Regions from separate parts of the Streptomyces sp. T028 genome, predicted to be linked through region 2. Evidence: riboswitches for the same ligand, from Rfam matches in the RefSeq annotation. Region 2 holds a riboswitch; each other region holds the start of a gene.

Region 1 (6,983 bases), on a different contig from region 2:
CCCGCCCGGAGTCGAGCGGCTGGAGCCCTGCGACCACCCGCAGCAGTGTCGACTTGCCGCTGCCGCTCGGCCCGAGCACACACACGATCTCCTGCTCGCGGACCTCCAGGTCCACGGCGTCGAGCACCGCCCGCCCGCCGAACCGCACGGTGGCGCCCTCAAGGCCCAGCAGCATCAGAACTCCCCCGTCCGGTCGGTGCGCAGCCGCTCCAGCACCAGCAGGGCCACCGCGCACACCAGCATCAGAATCGTCGACAGGGCCATCGCCTGCCCGTAGTTGAGCTCACCGGCCCGCCCCAGCAGCCGCGCCACCGCCACCGGCAGCGTCGGATTGTCGGGCCGCGCGATGAACACGGTCGCCCCGAACTCCCCCAGTGACACCGCGAAGGCGAACCCGGACGCGACCAGCAGCGCCCGCCGCACCATCGGCAGGTCCACCTCCCGCCACACCCGCCAGGGCGACGCCCCCAGCACCGCCGCCGCCTCCCGCAGCCGCTGGTCCACCGCCCGCAGCACGGGCAGCATGGTCCGTACGACGAAGGGCACCCCGACCAGCGCCTGGGCGAGCGGAACGAGGATCCAGCTGGCGCGCAGATCCAGCGGAGGCTCGTCCAGCGTGATCAGGAACCCGAAGCCGACCGTCACCGCCGACACGCCCAGCGGCAGCATCAGCAGCGCGTCGAAGCCCCGCACCAGCCGGCCGGCGTCGCGACGGGTGAGCGCCGCGGCGGCCAGCCCGCCGATCACCACCGCGATGGCGGTCGCGGCGACGGCGTACTCCAGCGAGTTGCCGATCGCCTCGATCGGCGGCACCAGGAAGACATTGCCGTCCTCACTGGTCAGCGCCCGGTAGTAGGCGAAGTCCGGGGCGTCGAAGGACCGCTGCACCAGTACGGCCAGCGGCAGCACCAGCAGCAGCGCGATGCTCGCGAGCACCCCGCCCAGCAGCGCCCACTGCCCGGCCCCGCGCGGCCGCCGGGCGGTGAGGTCCGCGTCCACCAGCCGCAGCGCGGTCTCCCGCCGCCGTACCGTCCAGGCGTGTACGGCGAGGATCGCGCCCACCGCCACGAACTGCACGATCGTCAGGACGGCGGCCGTGGACAGGTCGAAGATCTCCGAGGTCTGCCGGTAGATCTCCACCTCGAGGGTGGAGAAGGTGGGCCCGCCGAGGATCTGCACCACACCGAAGGAGGTGAAGGTGAAGAGGAAGACCATCAGCGCGGCGGCGGCCACGGACGGCCCGAGCGCGGGCAGGGTCACCGTGCGCCAGGCCCTCAGCCGGGACGCGCCCAGCATCCGCGCCGCCTCCTCCTGCCGGGGGTCGAGTTGCGCCCACAGCCCGCCGACGGTCCGTACGACGACGGCGTAGTTGAAGAAGACGTGCGCGAGCAGGATCGCCCACACGGTCGTGTCCAGCCGTACGCCCCACAGCTCGTCCAGCAGACCGCCGCGCCCGACGAGCGCGAGGAACGCGCTGCCGACGACCACCGTCGGCAGCACGAACGGCACCGTCACCACGGCCCGCAGCACCTGCCTGCCCGGGAAGTCCAGCCGCGCGAAGACGTACGCGCCCGGCAGCGCCACCAGCAGGGTGAGCGCGGTGGAGGCGAACGCCTGCCAGGTGGTGAACCACAGGACATGCCGGATGTCGGACTGGCCCAGTACGTCGGCCAGCCGCCCGAACCGCCACACCCCGTCGACCTTCAGCCCACGGGCGACGATCGCGGCGACGGGGTAGGCGAAGAAGAGGCCGAAGAACGCGACGGGCAGGGCCATCAGCCCGAGCCGCGCCGCGCTCCCGGAAGGCCTTCCGGCCGCCTTGGTCACTTCAGTACGAGCGAGGTCCACGACTTGACCCACTGGTCGCGGTTCTCGGCGATCTTCGCCGGGTCCATGGTGTGGGGGTCCTTGGCGGCGGGCCCGTACTCCGTGAACTCCGCGGGCACGCTCGCGCCCTCGACCACCGGGTAGACGAACATGTTGAGCGGCATGTCCTCCTGGAACTCCTTCGAGATCAGGAAGTCGATGAGCGCCTTGCCGCCCGCGCTGTTCCTGGCGTTGCTCAGCAGCCCGGCGAACTCGATCTGCCGGAAGCAGGTCCCGGTCGCGACCCCGGTCGGGGCGGTGCTGGGCTTGGGATCGCCGTAGATCACCTCGGCGGGCGGGGAGGAGGCGTACGACACGACCAGCGGCCGGTCCGCTCCGGCCTTCTTGCCGCCGGCGGAGCCGGAGAACTCCTCGTTGTAGGCCTGCTCCCAGCCGTCGACGACCTTCACGCCGTTGGCCTTGAGCTCCTTCCAGTAACCCTCCCAACCGTCATCGCCGTACTGGGCGGCAGTGCCGAGCAGGAAGCCCAGCCCGGGCGAGGAGGTGGAGGCGTTCTCGGTGACGAGGAGGTTCTTGTAGGCGGGCTTGACCAGATCGTCGTACGACGTCGGCGGGGCCAGCTTGTGGTCGGCGAAGTACTCCTTGTCGTAGTTGACGCAGATGTCGCCGTAGTCGATGGGCGTGACCCGGTGCTTGCCGGAGTCCAGTTGGTACGCGCTGCCGACCTGGTCGAGGCCCTTGGCCTCGTACGACTGGAACAGGCCGTTGTCGAGCGCACGCGACAGCAGGGTGTTGTCGACGCCGAAGAAGACGTCGCCCTGTGGGTTGTCCTTGGTCAGGACGGCCTTGTTGACGGCCTGGCCCGCGTCGCCGGTCGTGAGGACCTTGACCTTGTACCCGGACTGCTTCTCGAAGTCGGCGAGCACGCTCTTGGAGGCGGCCCACGAGTCGTGGCTGACGAGGGTGACGGTCTTGGAGCCGCCGTCGGACGCCGAGTCGCCGGACGACTCCGCACCGCATGCGGACAGCGTGACGAGGCCGAGGCCGACCGTCGCCGCCACGAGGGTCTTGATGTGCACTGGATGTCCTCCTGGGGTTGGCCAGGAAGAACGCGGCCCCGCCCGGGGACGCCCGGGCAGGGCACAACAGCTTGAGCGATGACCGAACTTCCTACCCAGAATGACCTGGGCGAGGTTCAGAGGGTCTGCGGCCCGATTGCCGCACTCTCAGCGCTGTGGCGCTCCCCTGTCGGAATATGAAGATGTGACGTGGCCAGATTTTACCGCTCGGTGGCCGCGAGCTGACCACACGCTCCGTCGATCTCCTGGCCACGGGTGTCCCGGATGGTGACGGGCACCCCGTGCGCCGCGATGGCCTCGACGAACGCCTTCTCGTCCTCGGGCCGGGAGGCGGTCCACTTCGAGCCGGGGGTCGGGTTCAGCGGGATGAGGTTGACGTGCACGGGCTTGCCCCGCAGCAGCCGCCCGAGCCGGTCCCCACGCCAGGCCTGGTCGTTGATGTCACGAATCAGCGCGTACTCGATCGACAGCCGCCGTCCGCTCTTCTCGACGTACTCGAACCCGGCGTCGAGCACCTCCCGCACCTTCCACCGCGTGTTCACGGGGACGAGTGTGTCGCGCAGTTCGTCGTCCGGCGCGTGCAGGGAGATCGCGAGCCGGCACTTGAAGCCCTCGTCGGCGAACCGGTGGATGGCGGGGACGAGCCCGACGGTCGAGACGGTGATCCCACGCTGCGAGAGCCCCAGCCCGTCCGGAGCGGGATCCGTGAGCGCCCGAACAGCGGTGACCACCCGCTTGTAGTTGGCGAGCGGCTCCCCCATCCCCATGAAGACGATGTTGGACAGCCGCGCCGGCCCTCCGGGAACCTCTCCGTCCCTGAGCGCCCGCATCCCGTCCACGATCTGGTGCACGATCTCGGCGGTGGACAGATTCCGGTCGAGCCCCGCCTGCCCCGTCGCGCAGAACGGGCAGTTCATCCCGCACCCCGCCTGCGAGCTGATGCACATCGTCACCCGGTCCGGGTACCGCATCAGCACCGACTCGACGAGCGTCCCGTCGAACAGCCGCCACAGCGTCTTGCGGGTGGTGCCCTCGTCGGTCGACAGATGCCGTACGACGGTCATCAGCTCGGGAAGCAGCGCCTCCCGCAGCTTCTCCCGCGCCCCGGCGGGGATGTCGGTCCACTCCGCCGGGTCGTGCGCGTACCGCGCGAAGTAGTGCTGCGAGAGCTGCTTGGCACGGAACGGCTTCTCACCGATCTCCGCGACCGCGTCCTTCCGCTCCGCAGGCGAAAGATCGGCAAGATGCCGCGGCGGCTTCTTGGCTCCGCGCGGCGCGACAAAAGTAAGTTCTCCGGGCTTAGGCATGGCCTCACCAGTGTCGCAGATCGAACCGGGTGCCCCCGGGCCGCGGGCCGGGCCGCTACCGCAGGGCCGCGGTGGTCTTTACGCGAGTGGACGGGATGCGCTGCAATCGCTGCGTGGCCCGCCCGCACGGAGGTTACCGATCATGTCGACCACGGCGACCCCACAGCTGCGCGAACGGCTTGCCACGGACATCTCCCGGATCATGGTTCTCCGGCTGTTCGGCATCCGCGCCGCCGGCTCACGCAGTGTCTGGAACCGAAAAGCGGGGGTCCTGTTCATCTCCGTCAGCTACGCACCGCCCGCCGTCGTCGCCGGGTCACAGCTACGGAATCCCGCTGTCCTTTTCCAGGGCGACTTCTTCCCCTGGCTCATCTACTACTCGACGGTGAATCTCGTCGTCGTCCTCTGCCAGTGGTCAGGCTGCCGCGTACTGCACTACAGCATTCACAGCGTGGACGAAATGCTGACGGCACGAGGGCGACGCCGGTTCCATGAATGGATTGACCGCGGAACAGCGTCCCCACGTCAATTACGGTACATGGCGGGGGGCGCGGCGGTGTCCGTGACGGCCGTGTACGCGCTGTCCAAGGTGCAACTGCTCACCGACCAGAAGCTCCTCATGGCCGCGGCCTTCGCAGCCGTGGCCATGACCGGAGCCGCGGGGGCGAACTGTCTCTACTGGATTCTGCGGGCGGCGAAACTCTCCCGGGTCATCACGGCCACCGGCTGTTTGTCACTGTGGTGGGTCGCCCCGGCCAGCACACCCGGAATGGAGAATCTGGCCCGCTGGTACCGGCTGGTGACCGCCTGGTCCGCAATCGGGCTGACCGTGTCGTTCGCACCGGTCATATACCTTTCCCACCACGCACCCGACAACGAATTGCTGTGGGTGGTCAAGTGGACCTTTGCGGTGACCCTGATGTCCGCGCTGGTCCTCCTCGTCCTGTATTCCCACTGGCGCCTTTCACTGGCGGTCACGGAGCGGCGCATGGCGACACTCCGCCGACTCAACCACGCCATGCCGCAGCGCCCTCCCGTTCGCGCACAAGAACTCGACGACGACGTTCAACGGGTGCACGCGCTCTTCAAGGACGTCAGCAGCGGCCCCGTCGGCATGGTGAACAGCCAGACGCTGGCCTCCATGTTGCTGGCCGTCCTGACCGGCACCGTGCCTGTCGTCGTCACTCTTCTCGTTCGTTAGCCGCCAGGGACGGCCCTACGCCGCCCCGTGCTCCAGTCGGTCCTTCAGCAGTCGTTCGTTGAGCGGCAGCTCCTTGCGGACCTGGGGGCGGACGATCAAGGGGAGGAGGACCTTGCCGATGCCCTTGCCCTCGAAGTCGAGTTCCATGGTGACGCGGGAGCGGCGGCCGTCGTCGAGAGGGTCGATCTCGCCGTGGACATGGCCGCGGACGGGGCCGTCGACGCCCTGCAGACCCCAGGCGTGCGGGGGGTCGTACTCGGTGTACTCCATGGTCATCGGGATCTCCCGACGGCCCACGTGCCGGGTGATGCGCAGCCGGGAGCCGACGTGCACAGGACCGGGGTCGAGCGGCTCGGCCGATACCGCGCTCGCCTGCCACTCGGGCAGGTGGGACGGGTCGATGAGGTACGCCCACACATCCTCGGGGGTACGGTCGACGTCGATCGATTCGCGGAAGCCGGACATGACACCCATCCCCTTTCGTGACAACTCCGGGCAGGAGGAATCTTTAGGGACTTCCAGGGGAAATCGTCCCACTCGGCCGGCCTTCGGGTAAAGGCGGCGGGCCCCCGTCCTGGTCGGTCAGGACGAGGGCCCGCGAGCAGCGCGGAAGTAACCGCTGATCAGCCGGAGCCCACGAACAGCACGAGCAGCAGCCAGACGACGGGAGCCGTCGGCAGCAGCGAGTCCAGACGGTCCATGATGCCGCCGTGGCCCGGCAGCAGCGTGCCCATGTCCTTGATGCCCAGGTCCCGCTTGATCATGGACTCGCCGAGGTCACCGAGCGTGGCGCTGGCAGCGACCGCGAGGCCCAGCAGCAGCCCCTGCCACCAGCTGCCGCCGTCGATCAGGAACTGCATGCACAGCGCGCCCACGACCATCGCGAACGACACCGCGCCCAGCAGCCCCTCCCGGGTCTTGCCGGGGCTGATGCGCGGGGCGAGCTTGTGCCTGCCGAAGCGCCAGCCGACGGCGTACGCACCGGTGTCGCTGACGACGGTGAGGAGAAAGAACATCAGGACGCGCTGCGCCCCGTCCTCCGCGGTGAGCATCAGGGCGACGAAGGTGGCCAGGAAGGGGACGTAGAAGGCCGCGAAGACGCCGGCCGTGACGTCCTTGAGGTAGCCCTCGGGCGGTTCCGTCATCCGCCAGACCAGAACCGCGAGTGCGGTCAGGGCCATGGCAACCCAGGCGCCCTCGGGACCCCGGACGTACCCGGCGACGACCATCGCGGCGCCGCCGAGCGCGAGCGGTACGAGCGGCGCCTTGATCTGCTTGCGCTCCTGCAGCCTGCTGGTCAGCTCCCACAGACCCACGACGACGGCGACGGCTATCACGCCGACGAACACGGCCTTGACGATGAACAGCGACGCGACGATCACCGTGCCGAGGCCGACGGCGACCCCTATGGCCGCGCCCAGGTCTCGGCCCGCGCTCTTCTTCTGCGGTGCGGGCGCGGGCGGCGGGGCGGCGGGCATGGGCTCCGGATTCTGCGGCACCGCCGCATGGGGCTGTGCCGACGGGGTCTCGTGGCGGAACGTCTCCGCACCGAAGGGCGCCTGGTCGGGC
Region 2 (6,983 bases):
GGGGGTCGGACGCGTTCACTCCGCTGACCTGGATCGCGGCGCGGACCTCGCGAATCGGGCTGGGGACGGCCGTCGCGCAGATGGCGGCGCGCTCCCCCACCACGACCGCCATGCACGCGCTGACGCTGGACCATCTGTCGGGCGGGCGGATGACGCTGGGGCTCGGGTTGTCGGGCCCGCAGGTCGTGGAGGGGTGGTACGGGCGGCCGTTCCCGAAGTCGCCGCTGACCGCGACCCGGGAGTACGTGGACGTCGTACGGCAGGTGCTGGCGCGCCGGGCGCCGGTGGAGCTCGACGGGCGGTTCCACTCCCACCCCTATCGTGGCGCGGACGGCACCGGGCTCGGGCGGCCGCTGAAGTCCATCACGCATCCGCTGCGGTCCGGTCTGCCGGTGCTGCTCGGGGCCGAGGGGCCGCGGAACGTGGCGCAGACCGTGCGGATCGCGGACGGCTGGCTGCCGTTGTACTGGTCACCGAGCCGGCCGGACGCGTACGGGCCGGGGCTGAGCGAGCTGCGCGAGGGGTTCGTCGTCGCGCCGCTGGTGCGGGCCAAGGTGTGCGCCGATGTCGCGGAGGGGCTGCTGCCGGTCAAGGCGATGCTCGGCTTCTACATCGGCGGCATGGGGCACGCCACCCGCAACTTCCACGCCGATCTGATGGGGCGGATGGGGTACGAGGAGGAGGCGCGGCGGATCCAGGAGCTGTTCCTCGCGGGGCGCCGGGAGGAGGCCGTGCTGGCCGTGCCCGACGCGTTCGCCGACGAGATCTCCCTGGTCGGCCCGCGCGAGCGGATCGCGGAGCGGCTGGAGCTGTGGCGCAAGGGTCCGGTGACGGACCTGCTGGCCGTGGCCCCGGACCCGGACACTCTGCGGGCGCTGGCCGACCTCAGCTCCTAGCGCCGTTCCGGTCTTTCACGTCAGCCGCAGCAGTCCACCTCAAGCCCCCAAGGCAGTTGCTCTCCCCCGAACACCGCACACGTGGCCTCGTGCCCACCCAACGCGGCCACCGCGAGCAGCAACGACCCGGCGGTCCAAGTCGTCAGCTCCCGGGGCCATATCGCCTCGTCCTCGAAGACATAACCGGTCCAGTACAGCCCCGACTCCGCGTCCCGCAGATGCTGGATGGACTGCAGGATCTCCAGCGCCCGGTCCGACTCCCCCATCGCCCACAGCGCCAGGGCGAGTTCGGCCGACTCCCCACCCGTCACCCACGGGTTGGGCACGACGCACCGCACACCGAGTCCGGGCACGACGAAGCGCTCCCAGTCCGCCTCTATACGGGACTTGGCCTCCGCGCCGGTCAACGCGCCGCCCAGCACCGGGTAGTACCAGTCCATGGAGTAGCGGTCCTTGTCGAGGAACCGCTCCGGGTGGCGCCGTATGGCGTGCCGCAGCGCGCCCGCGGCCAGTTCCCAGTCCGGCTGGGCCTCCTCGCGCTGCTCTGCGATCGCCAGCGCGCAGCGCAGCGCCTGATGCACGGAGGAGGACCCGGTGAGCAGCGCGTCGGCGGTGGGGGTGCCGTCGTGGTCGCGCCGCCAGCCGATCTGCCCGCCCGGCTGCTGCAGCCGCAGCACCCACTCGACGGCCGCGTAGACGGCCGGCCACATGCGGTCGAGGAAGGTGTCGTCGCCGGTGGAGAGGTAGTGGTGCCAGACGCCTACGGCTATGTAGGCGACGAAGTTCGACTCGCGCCCGGTGTCGGTGACGTCGTCGTGGGCTCCGTCGGCGTAGGCCGCGTACCAGGAGCCGTCCTCGTTCTGGTGCCGGGCGAGCCACAGGTAGGCCCGCTCGGCGGCCTCGTGCTCACCGGCCGCGTCCAGCGCCATCGCGGCCTCGGTGTGGTCCCACGGGTCGAGGTGATGGCCCCGGAACCACGGGATCGCGCCGTCCTCCCGCTGTACGGCGAGGATGCCGGCGACGGTCGCGGCGGCCTGCTCGGCGGTGAGGACCCCGGGCAGGACGAGGTGTTCTGTCCGGGGGGTGGTCACTGGTCGGCCACCTCGGCACCCACCGGGGGAAGATGCGGCTTGGTGGCGTAGGCGACGAAGCTCTTGCCGACGACCGGGTTCAGCGCCTGCTCGGCGAGCCGGGTGGCCAGCGGCTTCTTCATGATGTCCCAGACCAGCAGCTTGTGGTACGCCCGCACCGGCAGCGCCTTGTCGTTGTCGACGCCGAACGCGCACTTCAGCCACCAGTACGGCGAGTGCAGCGCGTGGGCGTGATGGGTGCCGTACGGCCTCAGTCCCGCCTCGCGGATCTTCCCGAGCAGTTCGTCGGCCTTGTAGATGCGGATGTGGCCGCCCTCGACCTCGTGGTAGGCGTCGGAGAGCGCCCAGCAGACCTTCTCTGGGCCGTAGCGGGGCACGGTGATGGCGATGCGGCCGCCGGGCTTCAGCACCCGGACCATCTCCGCGAGCACGCCCTTGTCGTCGGGGATGTGCTCCATGACCTCGGAGATGATGACGACGTCGAAGGACTCGTCGGGGAAGGGCAGGGCGAGGGCGTCGCCCTCCATGGCCGTCGCGGTGGCGCCCTCGGGAGCCTCGCCGGCCTCCTTCATCGCGGCGAACCACTTGGCGACCTCGCGGATCTCCTCGCCGTTCTGGTCGAGGGCCACGACCTGGGCGCCGCGCCGGTAGCACTCGAAGGCGTGCCGGCCGGCCCCGCAGCCGAGGTCCAGGACTCGGTCGCCCGGGGCGAGCGGGAACCGGGAGAAGTCGACGGTCAGCACGTGGCCCTGCTTTCGCGATCGGATGCTCGGTTTACGACGTCAACATCTTGGGGCACCCCGGTCGCCGGCCGGCGGGCGCCCCCGGCTATGGCCTCGCGGTAGCGGGCGACGGTTCCCTCGGCGGCCCGCGCCCAGGTGAAGTTCGCGAGCACGCGCTCGCGTCCGGCCGCACCGAGCCGGGCGCGCAGGGCGGCGTCGCCGAGGAGCCGGCCGAGGCCGGCCGCGAGCGCGCCCGCGTCGCCCGGGGGTACGGCGAGGCAGGTCTCGCCGTCGCGTCCGGCGACCTCGGGGATGGCGCCGCCGGTGGTGGCGAGGAGCGGGGTCCCGGTGGCCATGGCCTCGGCGGCGGGCAGGCTGAAGCCCTCGTAGAGGGACGGCACGCAGGCGACCTGCGCCGAGCGCACCAGGTCGACGAGTTCGGCGTCGGAGATGCCCTTGACGAACTCGACGGCGCCTTCGAGGCCGTAGCGCTCGATCGTCTGGGCGACGGGCCCCTCGGCGGGACGCTTACCGACGACGACGAGGTGGGCGTCGGGGTGCTCGGTGCGCACCTTCGCCAGCGCCTCGACGAGGAACACCAGGCCCTTCAGGGGCACGTCCGCGCTGGACGTGGTGACGATCCGGCCGGGTACGACGGGCACGGACGGGTCCGGGGAGAACAGATCGGTGTCGGCGCCGATGTGGACGACGTGAATCCGGTCGTCGCGGACGCCGAGGTGGTCGACGATCTCCTGGCGGGAGGTGCCGGAGACGGTGAGCACGGACGGCAGCCGGCGGGCGACGCGCTTCTGCATCCGGGTGAACGCGTACCAGCGGCGCACGGAGTAGCGGCGCTGCCGGCCGTCGGCGGCGTCGAGCTCCAACCGCCGGTCCACGGTGATGGGGTGGTGGATGGTGGTGACGAGCGGTGCACCCACGTCCCCCAACAGGCCGTAGCCGAGGGTCTGGTTGTCGTGCACGACGTCGAACTCGCCGCGCCGGGCGCGCAGATGGCGGCGGGCGCGCAGGGAGAAGGTCAGTGGCTCGGGGAAGCCGCCGGTCCACATGGTCGCGACCTCGAGGGCGTCGATCCAGTCGCGGTACTCGTCGCGCTTCGGGGTGCGGAAGGGGTCCGGGGAACGGTAGAGGTCGAGGCTCGGCAGCTCGGTCAGACTCAGGCCGTCGTACCCCTCGTCGAGCACGGGGTACGGCTGTGAGCCGATGACCTCGACGCGGTGGCCGAGCCGGACCAGCTCGCGCGACAGGTGCCGTACGTAGACGCCCTGGCCGCCGCAGAACGGGTTCCCCTTATAGGTGAGGAGCGCGATGTCGAGCGGTCGCCCGCCGTCAGCGGCGAGGTCACGTCGGGACCCCTCCTGACTGGCCTCAGCGGTCACTCCGGGCCCCCTTCTGCCTGCACTGTCCCGCGAGGTTACGACGAGACGCTAATCTAGAACAAGTTTCAGACTTGATCGTTCGGGAGGCTCCGAATCTACCGGCAGGTAGGGGTGCTGGGAGAAGTGGATCAGGTGATTCACGCCACGACCCGCGCGGCCCGGGCGGCCCTGCCATGCTGTGTGATCACCGAGCCTCACCGACTGTCACGGAACGGTGCCCATGCCTGCGGAAGAGACCACCCAGCGCCCCGCCTCCTCCTCCCTCACGGAGCGGCAGGAGGCCCGCCGCCGGCGCATCCTGCACACGAGCGCGCAGCTGGCCAGCCGGGGCGGTTTCGACGCGGTGCAGATGCGGGAGGTCGCCGAGTCCTCACAGGTCGCCCTCGGCACGCTGTACCGCTACTTCCCCTCCAAGGTGCATCTGCTGGTCGCCACCATGCAGGACCAGCTGGAGCACATGCACGGCACGCTCCGCAAGAAGCCCCCGTCCGGAGACCGCCCGGCGGAGCGGGTCGCGGAGACCCTGATGCGCGCCTTCCGCGCCCTGCAGCGCGAGCCGCATCTGGCCGACGCGATGGTCCGCGCCCTGACCTTCGCCGACCGCAGCGTCTCCCCCGAGGTCGACCAGGTCTCCCGCCAGACGACGGCGATCATCCTCGACGCGATGGGTCTGACCGACCCCACGCCCGAGCAGCTCTCGGCGGTCCGCGTCATCGAGCACACCTGGCACTCGGCCCTGATCACCTGGCTCTCGGGCCGGGCGTCCATCGCCCAGGTCCGCATCGACATCGAGACGGTGTGCCGCCTGATCGACGTGACGGACCCGAAGCGGTCGCCGGACCTCGCGTCGGACTGATCACCGCAGGTCGCGCAACCGGAGGCCGGCCGACCCAGCGGACTCCGCGCACGCCGACCCGCACAGGTCCAGCGAGCCCAGGTCGGCGGTGATCGCCGCGCCGGGCGCGAGAAGCGCCTCGTCGAGCTCGAACTCCACCCGTGTCCCCGCCCCGGCCGGCGGCACGAACCGTTCCGGGTCCCCGAGCGGCCTGCCGACCGCCAACTCCTGGCGGAAGCCGACGCCGTCCCGCCAGACCTCGACCACCGTGCGCGAGCTCACCGCGGAGGCGGCCCAGCCGCACCAGCGGTGGGGGCCGATCAACGAGCCGAAGCCGATGATCGGCACTCCGTCCACGCCCAAGGCGTCGGACGCGTCGTCGAAGACGGAGAAGGCGAGGTCGCCGCGGATCTCCGCCTCGACGCGCAGGGTGTGCGCGGGCGCGACCCGCGTGGCCGGGTGCAGGGACCAGCCCACCACCTGGCCGAACGCCCGCGAGGGGAGTTCCGGGCTGTCCAGGCCGACGCCGAAGTACATGCCCGGCCTGCGGCGCACGGCTTCGCCGCCCTCTACGACACGGATATCGGCCGCGCTGTACCAGTGCTCGGTCACGACCGCACGCTACGGCACCCCACCGCACGACCGCATGCGAAAACCTACGAGACGGGTTCCCTTCGCCGGCATGGTCCGGATCAGGTGTTGGGGGTCGCCTTCCAGCCCGACTGCTGCTTTCCGGCCTCTCAGCCCAACCGTCGACGTCGGCCCCAGCGGATGCCTTCGCGTCTCGCCAAAGTCGGCTACTCCGGTTGGACTCCCTCACTCGCCTCGTAGGCCAATACCAGGATAATACGGACAGAAGTGAATGGAACCCCCTGAGGGCAAGATTTTTCCGCCCCCAGGGGTCGTCTCAAGGGCCGCTCAGTCCTCCGGTGGAAACACCGCCTCCCCGCTCCCCACCAGCGTGATCGCGATCGCCTCCACCGGACAGCTCTCCGCCGCCGCCAGCACCCGCTCGTTCGCGTCCGTGTCCGGGTCGACCGGGTGGGACTGGCGGGCGGTGTCGAGGCGGAAGCCGTCCGGGGCGTGGTGGACGCACTGGGCGGAGCCGATGCACAGGGAGCGGTCGACCTCTACGTGCCAACGGTCACCCATGGCCCCCGTCAGCCTTCCCAGCCCGCGGGCAGATGGATCATCTTGTGCTCGAGGTACTCGCCGTACCCCTCGGGCCCGAACTCGCGCCCCAGCCCGGAGTTCTTGTAGCCGCCGAAGGGTCCGAGCATGTCGAGGCTGAAGGTGTTGACGGAGTACGTCCCCGTGCGGACCTGCTTCGCGACCTTGATGCCGTGCGCCACGTCCGCCGTCCAGACGCTGCCGCTCAGCCCGTAGTCGGAGTCGTTGGCGATCTTCAGCGCCTCGGTCTCGTCGCCGTAGGGCAGGAGGCAGATCACGGGGCCGAAGATCTCCTCGCGGGCGATGCGCATGGAGTTGTCGACGTCGCCGAAGAGCGTCGGCTCCACGTACCAGCCACGCTCCAGCCCCTTCGGCCGGCCCCCGCCGGTGAGGACCTTCGCGCCCTCTTCCTGCCCGATGCGGATGTAGTCGAGGTTGCGGCGCTGCTGCCGCTCGGCGACCAGCGGGCCCACCTGGGTCGCCGGGTCCAGCGGGTCGCCGACGACGAGGGCGCCCGCCGCCGTGGCGAAGGCGTCGGCGAACTCGTCGTAGCGCGAGCGCGGCAGCAGGATGCGGGTCTGGGCCACGCAGGCCTGCCCGTTGTTCATCCAGGCGGCCGGGACGATCCCGGCGACCGCGCTCTGCAGGTCGGCGTCCGGCAGCACGATCGCCGCCGACTTGCCGCCGAGCTCCAGTGTGACGCGCGTGAGGTTGCGCGAGGCCACCTCCATGACCCGCCTGCCCGCCGCGACCGAGCCGGTGAAGGAGACCTTGTCGACACCGGGGTGCCCGACCAGGTACTCGCTGACCTCGCGGTCCGCAGGCAGGATCGACAGCACGCCCTCCGGCAGCCCGGCCTCCCGCGTGATGTC
Region 3 (6,983 bases), on a different contig from region 2:
TCAGCCGGCCCTCACCGACGGTGTCCACCAGCAAATCGAGGGTCTCGTGCATCCCGGACGGGCCGGTCAGATCGTGCCCGGCGGCGAACACATGGCAGGTGTCCAGACAGACACCGAGCTTCGGATGGGCGTCCAGCGCCTCGAAGTACGGCCCGAAGTCCCAGGTCCGGGAGCAGAGCGAGGAGCCCTGCCCGGCCGTGGACTCAAGCAGCAGGAACGGGTCGTCGTCATGGGTCAGCTCCTCCAGCAGCGGCAGCAGATGCTCCCGCACCTGCTTCAGCGCCACCGACCGCTCCCGCCCGCCCGTCGCGCTCCCCGTGTGCACGACGACCCCGAGCGCGCCGATCGCCCGGCCCCGGCGCAGCGAGTGCCGCAGCGACTCCACCGACCTCTCCACGGTCGCCTCGGTGTGCGAACCGAAGTTGATCAGATACGGGGCGTGTACGTACGCCGGGACCGACTCCGCCGCGCAGGCCTCCCGGAACGCCTCGTCCTGCGCCGGGTTGCCGGCCGGAGTGGCCCAGCCGCGCGGGTTGGCGACGAACACCTGGACCGTCTCGGCCTTGAGGTCATGGGCGTACGTCAGGCCCACGGAGTGCAGTCCGCCGGCCACGGGGACATGGCCGCCGACAGGGTTGCGGGAGGGGAAGGGTGCTGCTGGGCGGGGTGCTGGCTGACTCACCCGTTCAGGGTGTCATGCCCGGGCGGGTGACCTTCCCGGGCCCCTTCCCGGGCCCCTTCCCGGGGCTCTTTGTGGGCCCCCTTCCCGGGCTCCTTTCGGGCTTCTTCCCGCCGCCCGGTCACCGTCACCGGATGGTGATCGTGATCGTCGACCCCTTGGGCGCGGTCTTGCCGCCCTTCACCGACTGCTTCTTCACCGTGTCGCCGAACAGCCCGAGCAGTCCGCGGTCCTCCTTGACCCCGAACCCGGCCCCTTCGAGAGCCGTCCTGGCGTCGTCGACGCTGTCGCCGACCACGTCCGGGACCTCGACCATCTCCGGGCCCTTGGACAGGGTCAGCGTCACCGTGTCCCCGTCGGCGGCCTCGCTGCCGGCCTCCGGGGTCTGCGCCGCGACCTGGCCCGCGTCGAACTCGGAGGTGACCTGCTCGGCGGAGACCTCCACCGTCAGACCGGCCTCCTCCAGGTCGGCCTTGGCGTCTTCCAGATCCTCGCCGGTCACGTCCGGGACGTCGATCGCGCTGCCCTTGCTGACGACGATCGCGACCGCCGAGCCCGTGCGCCGCTCCGTGCCCGCCTCGGGCGAGGTACTGATCACGAAGCCCTTGATGACGTCGTCGCTGAACTCCTCGGTGACCTGCCCCGGCTCCAGCCCGTCCGACTTCAGCAGCGCCTTGGCCTTGTCCAGCCGGGAGCCCGTCACATCCGGCACCTCCACGGTCTGCGGGCCGTCGGAGACGGTGAGCGCAACGGAGTCGTGCTTGCGGATACGGGAGCCCGGCTCCGGGTCCGTGCTGATCACGGTGCCGCGCTTGACGGTGTCGCTGTAGGCATGCTCGACGTCGCCCACTTCCAGCCCGGCGGCCTCCAGCCGCTGCTCCGCCTTCGCCTGCGACTGCGTCAGCACCCTCGGCACCGTGGTGAACTGGCCGGAGTTGATGTACCAGACGCCGGCGCCGACCCCGATCACCAGCAGGAACACGGTGACGAGGGCGAGCACCCCGCGCCGGGGCCGCGCCGTACGGCGCCGGGGAGGCAGCGGCGGCGGGCTCTGGAACCGGGAGGTCCGGTGGACGGAGCCCGCGTCCGCCCCGAACCCCTCCTCCTCGTTGACCGGCAGCGGCCGGGGCACGGTCAGCGAGCGCGGGATGACGCTCGTGCGGTCGTCGGCGTTGTCGTGCGCGGCGGACACGGCCTGCGGGGGCAGGAAGTCCAGCTGCGCCTCGCTCAGCGCGGCGCGCGCGTCCCGCACCTGTCCGAGCAGCGCGACGGCGTCGTACGGCCGGACGCCCGGGGCGCGGGCGGTGGCCGACGCGACCAGCTCGTCGAGTGCGAAAGCCAGCCCCGGGACCTCGCCGGACGGCGGCGGGACGTCCTCGTGGAGATGCTTGTAGAGCACGATCGCGGGGGAGTCGCCGTCGTGCGGCTTCTCACCGGTGAGCATCTCGTAGAGCACGACACCGCACGCGTACACGTCGACCCGGGGGTCGGCGGCACCGGGCGTCTCGATCTGCTCGGGCGCCAGATAGGCGACGGTCCCGAGCACGGCCCCGGTGGTACTGGTGACGGTGTCGACGGACCGCACCAGCCCGAAGTCGGCGACCTTGACCCGCCCGTCGTCCCCTATCAGCACGTTCTCGGGCTTCATGTCCCGGTGCACGAACCCGGCCCGGTGCGCGGCCCCGAGCGCGGCGAGCACCGGCTCCAGGATGTCGAGCGCGGCCCTGGGCTGCAGCGCCCCACGCTCGCGCAGCACGTCACGCAGGGTGCAGCCGGCGATGTACTCCATCGCGAGATACACATACGACCCGTCCGCACCCTGGTCGAACACCTGAACGACATTGGGGTGCGCGAGCCGCGCGACGGACTTCGCCTCCCGGATGAACCGCTCGACGAACGACCCGTCGGCCGCGAGCGCCGGATGCATCACCTTGAGCGCGAGCACCCGGTCGAGGCGGGTGTCCACGGCCCGGTAGACCGTGGCCATCCCGCCCACGGCGATCCGCGCCTCGATGCGATACCGCCCGTCGAGCACCTGCCCGACCAGAGGGTCCTGAAGGGTCGTGTCCACGCAGCGAGTCTACGAGCCACGACTGACACCCCACCCCTTCCCACCCATTCGGAGCACGACTGCAGCCGACCTGTGACGCGCCCCACGGGGCGCGGGCACGCACCAGGCGTACATGCGTGCCCACCCGCGAGGGCCGGCCGCCGACGGCGATCAACCCCCACGGGCCGGCCCACCTCTCGACCGACGGTGAACGGGTGGTGCGCGGGTGGGAGAGCGTCAAAAGGCGGGGCGTTCCGGATCCAGGGTGGCCAAACCCTCCGTAGGAGACGACGCCTCGGCGAAGTAACGGCGGGGAATACGCCCCGCCAGCCGGGCCAGCCGCCCCGCCTCCACCCCGGCCCGCATGGCGGACGCCATCCGCTCAGGATCCGGCGACCGCGTCACCGCCGACGCCAGCATCACCCCCGCACACCCCAACTCCATCGCCAAGGCCACATCCGACGCCGTCCCGGCCCCCGCGTCCAGAATCACCGGCACACCCGCCCGCTCCACGATCAGCTGAAAGTTGTGCGGGTTGCGGATCCCCAGCCCGGACCCGATCGGCGACCCCAGCGGCATGACGGCGGCGCACCCCACGTCCTCCAGCTTCCGCGCCAGCACAGGATCGTCGTTCGTGTACGGCAGCACCGTGAACCCGTCGTCCACCAGCGTCTCCGCCGCCTCCAGCAACTCCACCGGGTCCGGCAGCAGCGTCCGCTCGTCGGCGATGACCTCCAGCTTCACCAGGGACGTCCCGAGCGCCTCCCGCGCCAGCCGAGCCGTCAGCACCGCCTCCCCGGCCGTGAAGCACCCCGCCGTGTTGGGCAGCACCCGGATGCCGAGCCGCTCAAGGACCGACAGCACAGAACCCCGCACAGCAGGGTCCACTCTCCGCATCGCCACCGTCGTCAGCTCGGTCCCGGACGCCACCAGCGCCCGCTCCAGCACCTCCAGGCTCGGCGCACCCCCCGTACCCATGATCAGACGGGACGAGAAGGACGTACCCGCAAGGACGAAGGCGTCGTCGGCCACGGCGCTCACCCTCCCTGCACGGCGGTCAGGACTTCCACCCGGTCGCCCTCGTGGAGCGCGGTGCCGGACCACTCCCCGCGCGGGACGACGGTCTCGTTCAGCGCGGCCGCCACGCCGGAGGGCGCCGCCGTCAGGGCTCGTACGACGCTGTCGAGGGCCGTACCGGGAGCGACCACCCGCCGCTCACCGTTCACCGAGATGTTCATACGAGCTGCTCCGTGACGGCGGCGGCGCCGAAGCGCCGGGGGGTGAAGGGGCGGGCCTCGTCGGGGAGTTCACCGGTGGCCAGGGCGTGTGCCAGCACGTCACCGGTCACCGGGGTCAGCAGCACGCCGTTGCGGTAGTGCCCGGTGGCCAGCAGCAGCCCGTCCAGTCCGGTCGGCCCGAGCAGCGGCGCGTTGTCGGGGGAGCCGGGCCGCAGCCCCGCGCGTGTCTCGGTCAACGGCAGTTCCGTGATCCCCGGCACCAGTTCGTGCGCGTCGCGCAGCAGCTCGTACACACCGCCCGCCGTCACCGTCGTGTTCCAGCCCAGCTCCTCGCTGGTGGCGCCCACGACCAGCTCGCCGTTCTCCCGGGGCACCAGATACACCTGGCTGCCCCGCACGACGGCCCGCACGGTACGGCTGAGGAACGGCGCGTACGCCGGCGGCACCGTCAGCCGCAGCACCTGCCCCTTCACCGGCCGGACCGGCGGCAGTACGTCCTCCGGAACCCCCGCCAGCCGCCCGCTCAGGCTCCCCGCCGCGAGCACCACCTGCCCCGCCGCCAGGGCCGTACCGTCCCCCGTGACGACCCCCGCGGCCCGCCCGCCCACGACGGACAGCCGCTCCGCCCACACGCGGTGGAGGACCACCCCCGCCCGCTCGCACGCCACGACCAGCGCGTCGGCCAGCCGCCGGGGATCGATCTGGTGGTCGCCGTCCACCCGCAGCCCGCCCCGCACCCCGGGCGCGAGCATCGGCTCCAGGCGTCGGCACTCCCGCCCGGTCAGCCACTCCGACTCCAGCCCTGACTGCGTCTGCAATGTGTGCAGTTCCCGCAGATGAGCGCGGTCGTCGGCGTCCAGCGCCACCGCGAGCGTGCCGCACCGGCGGTAGCCGAGGTCCAGCCCGGTCGCCTCCGTCAGCTCGGCCGCGAAGTCCGGGTAGCGGCGGGCCGAGGCCAGGTTGAGTCCCAGCAGGGTCTGCTCGCCGTGGTGCAGTTCGGTGACGGCGGCCAGCATCCCGGCCGCCACCCACGCGGCCCCGCCGCCCGGCTCGGGATCCACCACCGCCGTGGCGAACCCGCGCTGCGCGGCCCGCCACGCCGTGACCAGCCCGATGATCCCGCCCCCCACGACGAGGACGTCGGATGTACGTGTACGCGACATGGGCGTCCAGCCCCTCCCTTCGCCGGCATGACCCGGATCAGGTTCGTACGGTCGGAGGCCGGCCAGCCTCCCTCTCAGCCCGGTGCGTCCGGGCTCCCGCGAGTGCTCTACGTTGGCCACACCCTAGCCCGTGGTTCCGCGCCTCTTAAAGGGAGCCTCCCGCCCGTGTCCCGCTCGCTCGACGGTCTCGTCCTCGCCCCCGTCGCCGACCAGGCCCCGGGCCAGGTCGGCACCCGCACCCGCTTCACGTACCACGAGGAAGACGGCGTGATCTGGGCGGACTACGCGGGCGGCGACGTCGTACGCGGCCATCTCGTGGGTACCCGTGAGGGGGACCGGCTCGACTTCCGGTACGTCCAGCTCAAGCGGGACGGGACGACCTCCTCGGGGCACTGCGTCTCGATGGTCGTCGCGTTGGCGGACGGTCGGGTGCGACTGGAGGAGACCTGGTCCTGGGAGTCGCAGGAGGGCAGCGGCACCAGCGTTGTGGAGCAGGTCACGGAGCACGACGGCTGACTGACAAATTGTCAGTTGTCTATGGTGATCGGGTGAGCGAGCAGAGTCGGGAAGAGGACAGGCCGCCCGCGCGGCGCGTGGTCGTGGTCGGTGCGGGCATGGCCGGGGTGCAGACCGCGGTCGCCCTGCGCGAACAGGGCTTCGACGGCACCGTGACGCTGATCGGCGCGGAGCCCCACCAGCCCTACGACCGGCCCCCGCTCTCCAAGGCCGTCCTGCTCGGCAAGGCCGAGGGCTCCGCCTTCGACGTCGACTTCGAGAGCCTCGGCATCGACCTGCTGCTCGGTCGCGAGGTGCTCGGCCTGCGCCCCGCCGACCACGAGGTGGACACCGAGGCGGGGCCCGTCCCGTACGACGTCCTCGTCCTCGCCACCGGCGCCGAACCCATCAGGCTGCCGGGCGCCGAGGGCGTGCCCGGCGTCCATCTGCTGCGCACCCTCGACGACGCCGAGCGGCTGCGGCCCGTCCTCGCCCGCCAGCACGACATCGTGGTCGTCGGCGCCGGCTGGATCGGCGCCGAGTTCGCCACCGCCGCGCGCGAGGCCGGCTGCGCGGTCACCGTCGTGGAGGCCGCCGACCGGCCCCTCGCCGGCGCCCTCCCGGCCGAGGTCGCCGCCCCGATGACCTCCTGGTACGCCGACAGCGGCACCGAACTGCGCACCCACGCGCGCGTGGCCCGCGTCGAGCCCGGCGCGGTCGTCCTCGACGACGGCTCCCGGCTGCCCGCGGGCGCCGTCGTCGTCGGCATCGGCGCCCGCCCCGCCACCGCCTGGCTGACCGGCTCCGGCGTCGAACTGGGCGCCCATCACGAGGTCCTGGCCGACGACCGGCTGCGCACCTCGGTCCCCGACGTCTACGCGGTGGGCGACTGCGCCTCCTTCCCCTCCGGCCGCTACGGCGAACGCCTCCTCGTCCATCACTGGGACAACGCCCTCCAGGGCCCCCGCACCGTCGCCGCGAACATCATCGGCACGGCCACGGACGAGCCCCCGGCCGTCTACGACCCGGTCCCGTACTTCTGGTCCGAGCAGTTCGGCCGCTTCGTCCAGTACGCAGGCCACCACACCGCGGCCGACCACCTGGTCTGGCGCGGCGACCCGACGGGCCCGGCCTGGAGCGTCTGCTGGCTCCGGGAGGACCGCCTGGTGGCTCTATTGGCGGTAGGGCGCCCACGGGATCTCGCCCAGGGCAGGAAACTGATCGAGACAGCACGCCGCATGGACCCGGAGGCCCTGTCGGACCCGGCCCGCCCCATGAAGAACGCGACTGCAGGTCTTTAGGGGCGCGGGGAACTGCGCGACCAGCCCCCACGGCGCCGCACCCGAAGAACGACCCAT

Evidence for each region. Region 2 has a riboswitch for thiamine pyrophosphate ahead of ACLZN2_RS47910 (hypothetical protein). Riboswitches for the same ligand answer to the same signal wherever they lie in the genome.
Region 1: it holds a riboswitch for thiamine pyrophosphate, as region 2 does, so the genes downstream of both, ACLZN2_RS17615 (thiamine ABC transporter substrate-binding protein) here and ACLZN2_RS47910 (hypothetical protein) in region 2, are expected to answer to the same signal.
Region 3: it holds a riboswitch for thiamine pyrophosphate, as region 2 does, so the genes downstream of both, thiO (glycine oxidase ThiO) here and ACLZN2_RS47910 (hypothetical protein) in region 2, are expected to answer to the same signal.

The regions. Positions count from the first base shown of each region.
Region 1 is NZ_JBLRVZ010000018.1:4,111-11,093, forward strand. Features, by position in the region: gene ACLZN2_RS17605 (ABC transporter ATP-binding protein) at 1-175, opposite strand, end outside; gene ACLZN2_RS17610 (ABC transporter permease) at 175-1,848, opposite strand; gene ACLZN2_RS17615 (thiamine ABC transporter substrate-binding protein) at 1,824-2,906, opposite strand; TPP riboswitch at 2,977-3,084, opposite strand; gene rlmN (23S rRNA (adenine(2503)-C(2))-methyltransferase RlmN) at 3,107-4,213, opposite strand; gene ACLZN2_RS17625 (hypothetical protein) at 4,356-5,414, shown strand; gene ACLZN2_RS17630 (SRPBCC family protein) at 5,430-5,879, opposite strand; gene ACLZN2_RS17635 (phosphatidate cytidylyltransferase) at 6,038-6,983, opposite strand, start outside.
Region 2 is NZ_JBLRVZ010000075.1:29,810-36,792, forward strand. Features, by position in the region: gene ACLZN2_RS47885 (LLM class F420-dependent oxidoreductase) at 1-896, shown strand, start outside; gene ACLZN2_RS47890 (prenyltransferase) at 917-1,987, opposite strand; gene ACLZN2_RS47895 (class I SAM-dependent methyltransferase) at 1,984-2,730, opposite strand; gene ACLZN2_RS47900 (glycosyltransferase family 4 protein) at 2,724-4,106, opposite strand; gene ACLZN2_RS47905 (TetR family transcriptional regulator) at 4,327-4,962, shown strand; gene ACLZN2_RS47910 (hypothetical protein) at 4,963-5,553, opposite strand; TPP riboswitch at 5,594-5,769, opposite strand; gene ACLZN2_RS47915 (ferredoxin) at 5,860-6,093, opposite strand; gene ACLZN2_RS47920 (aldehyde dehydrogenase) at 6,102-6,983, opposite strand, start outside.
Region 3 is NZ_JBLRVZ010000012.1:143,376-150,358, reverse strand. Features, by position in the region: gene ACLZN2_RS12995 (deoxyribonuclease IV) at 1-682, opposite strand, end outside; gene pknB (Stk1 family PASTA domain-containing Ser/Thr kinase) at 807-2,750, opposite strand; gene ACLZN2_RS12985 (thiazole synthase) at 2,967-3,761, opposite strand; gene thiS (sulfur carrier protein ThiS) at 3,767-3,967, opposite strand; gene thiO (glycine oxidase ThiO) at 3,964-5,130, opposite strand; TPP riboswitch at 5,128-5,240, opposite strand; gene ACLZN2_RS12970 (hypothetical protein) at 5,296-5,646, shown strand; gene ACLZN2_RS12965 (NAD(P)/FAD-dependent oxidoreductase) at 5,679-6,926, shown strand.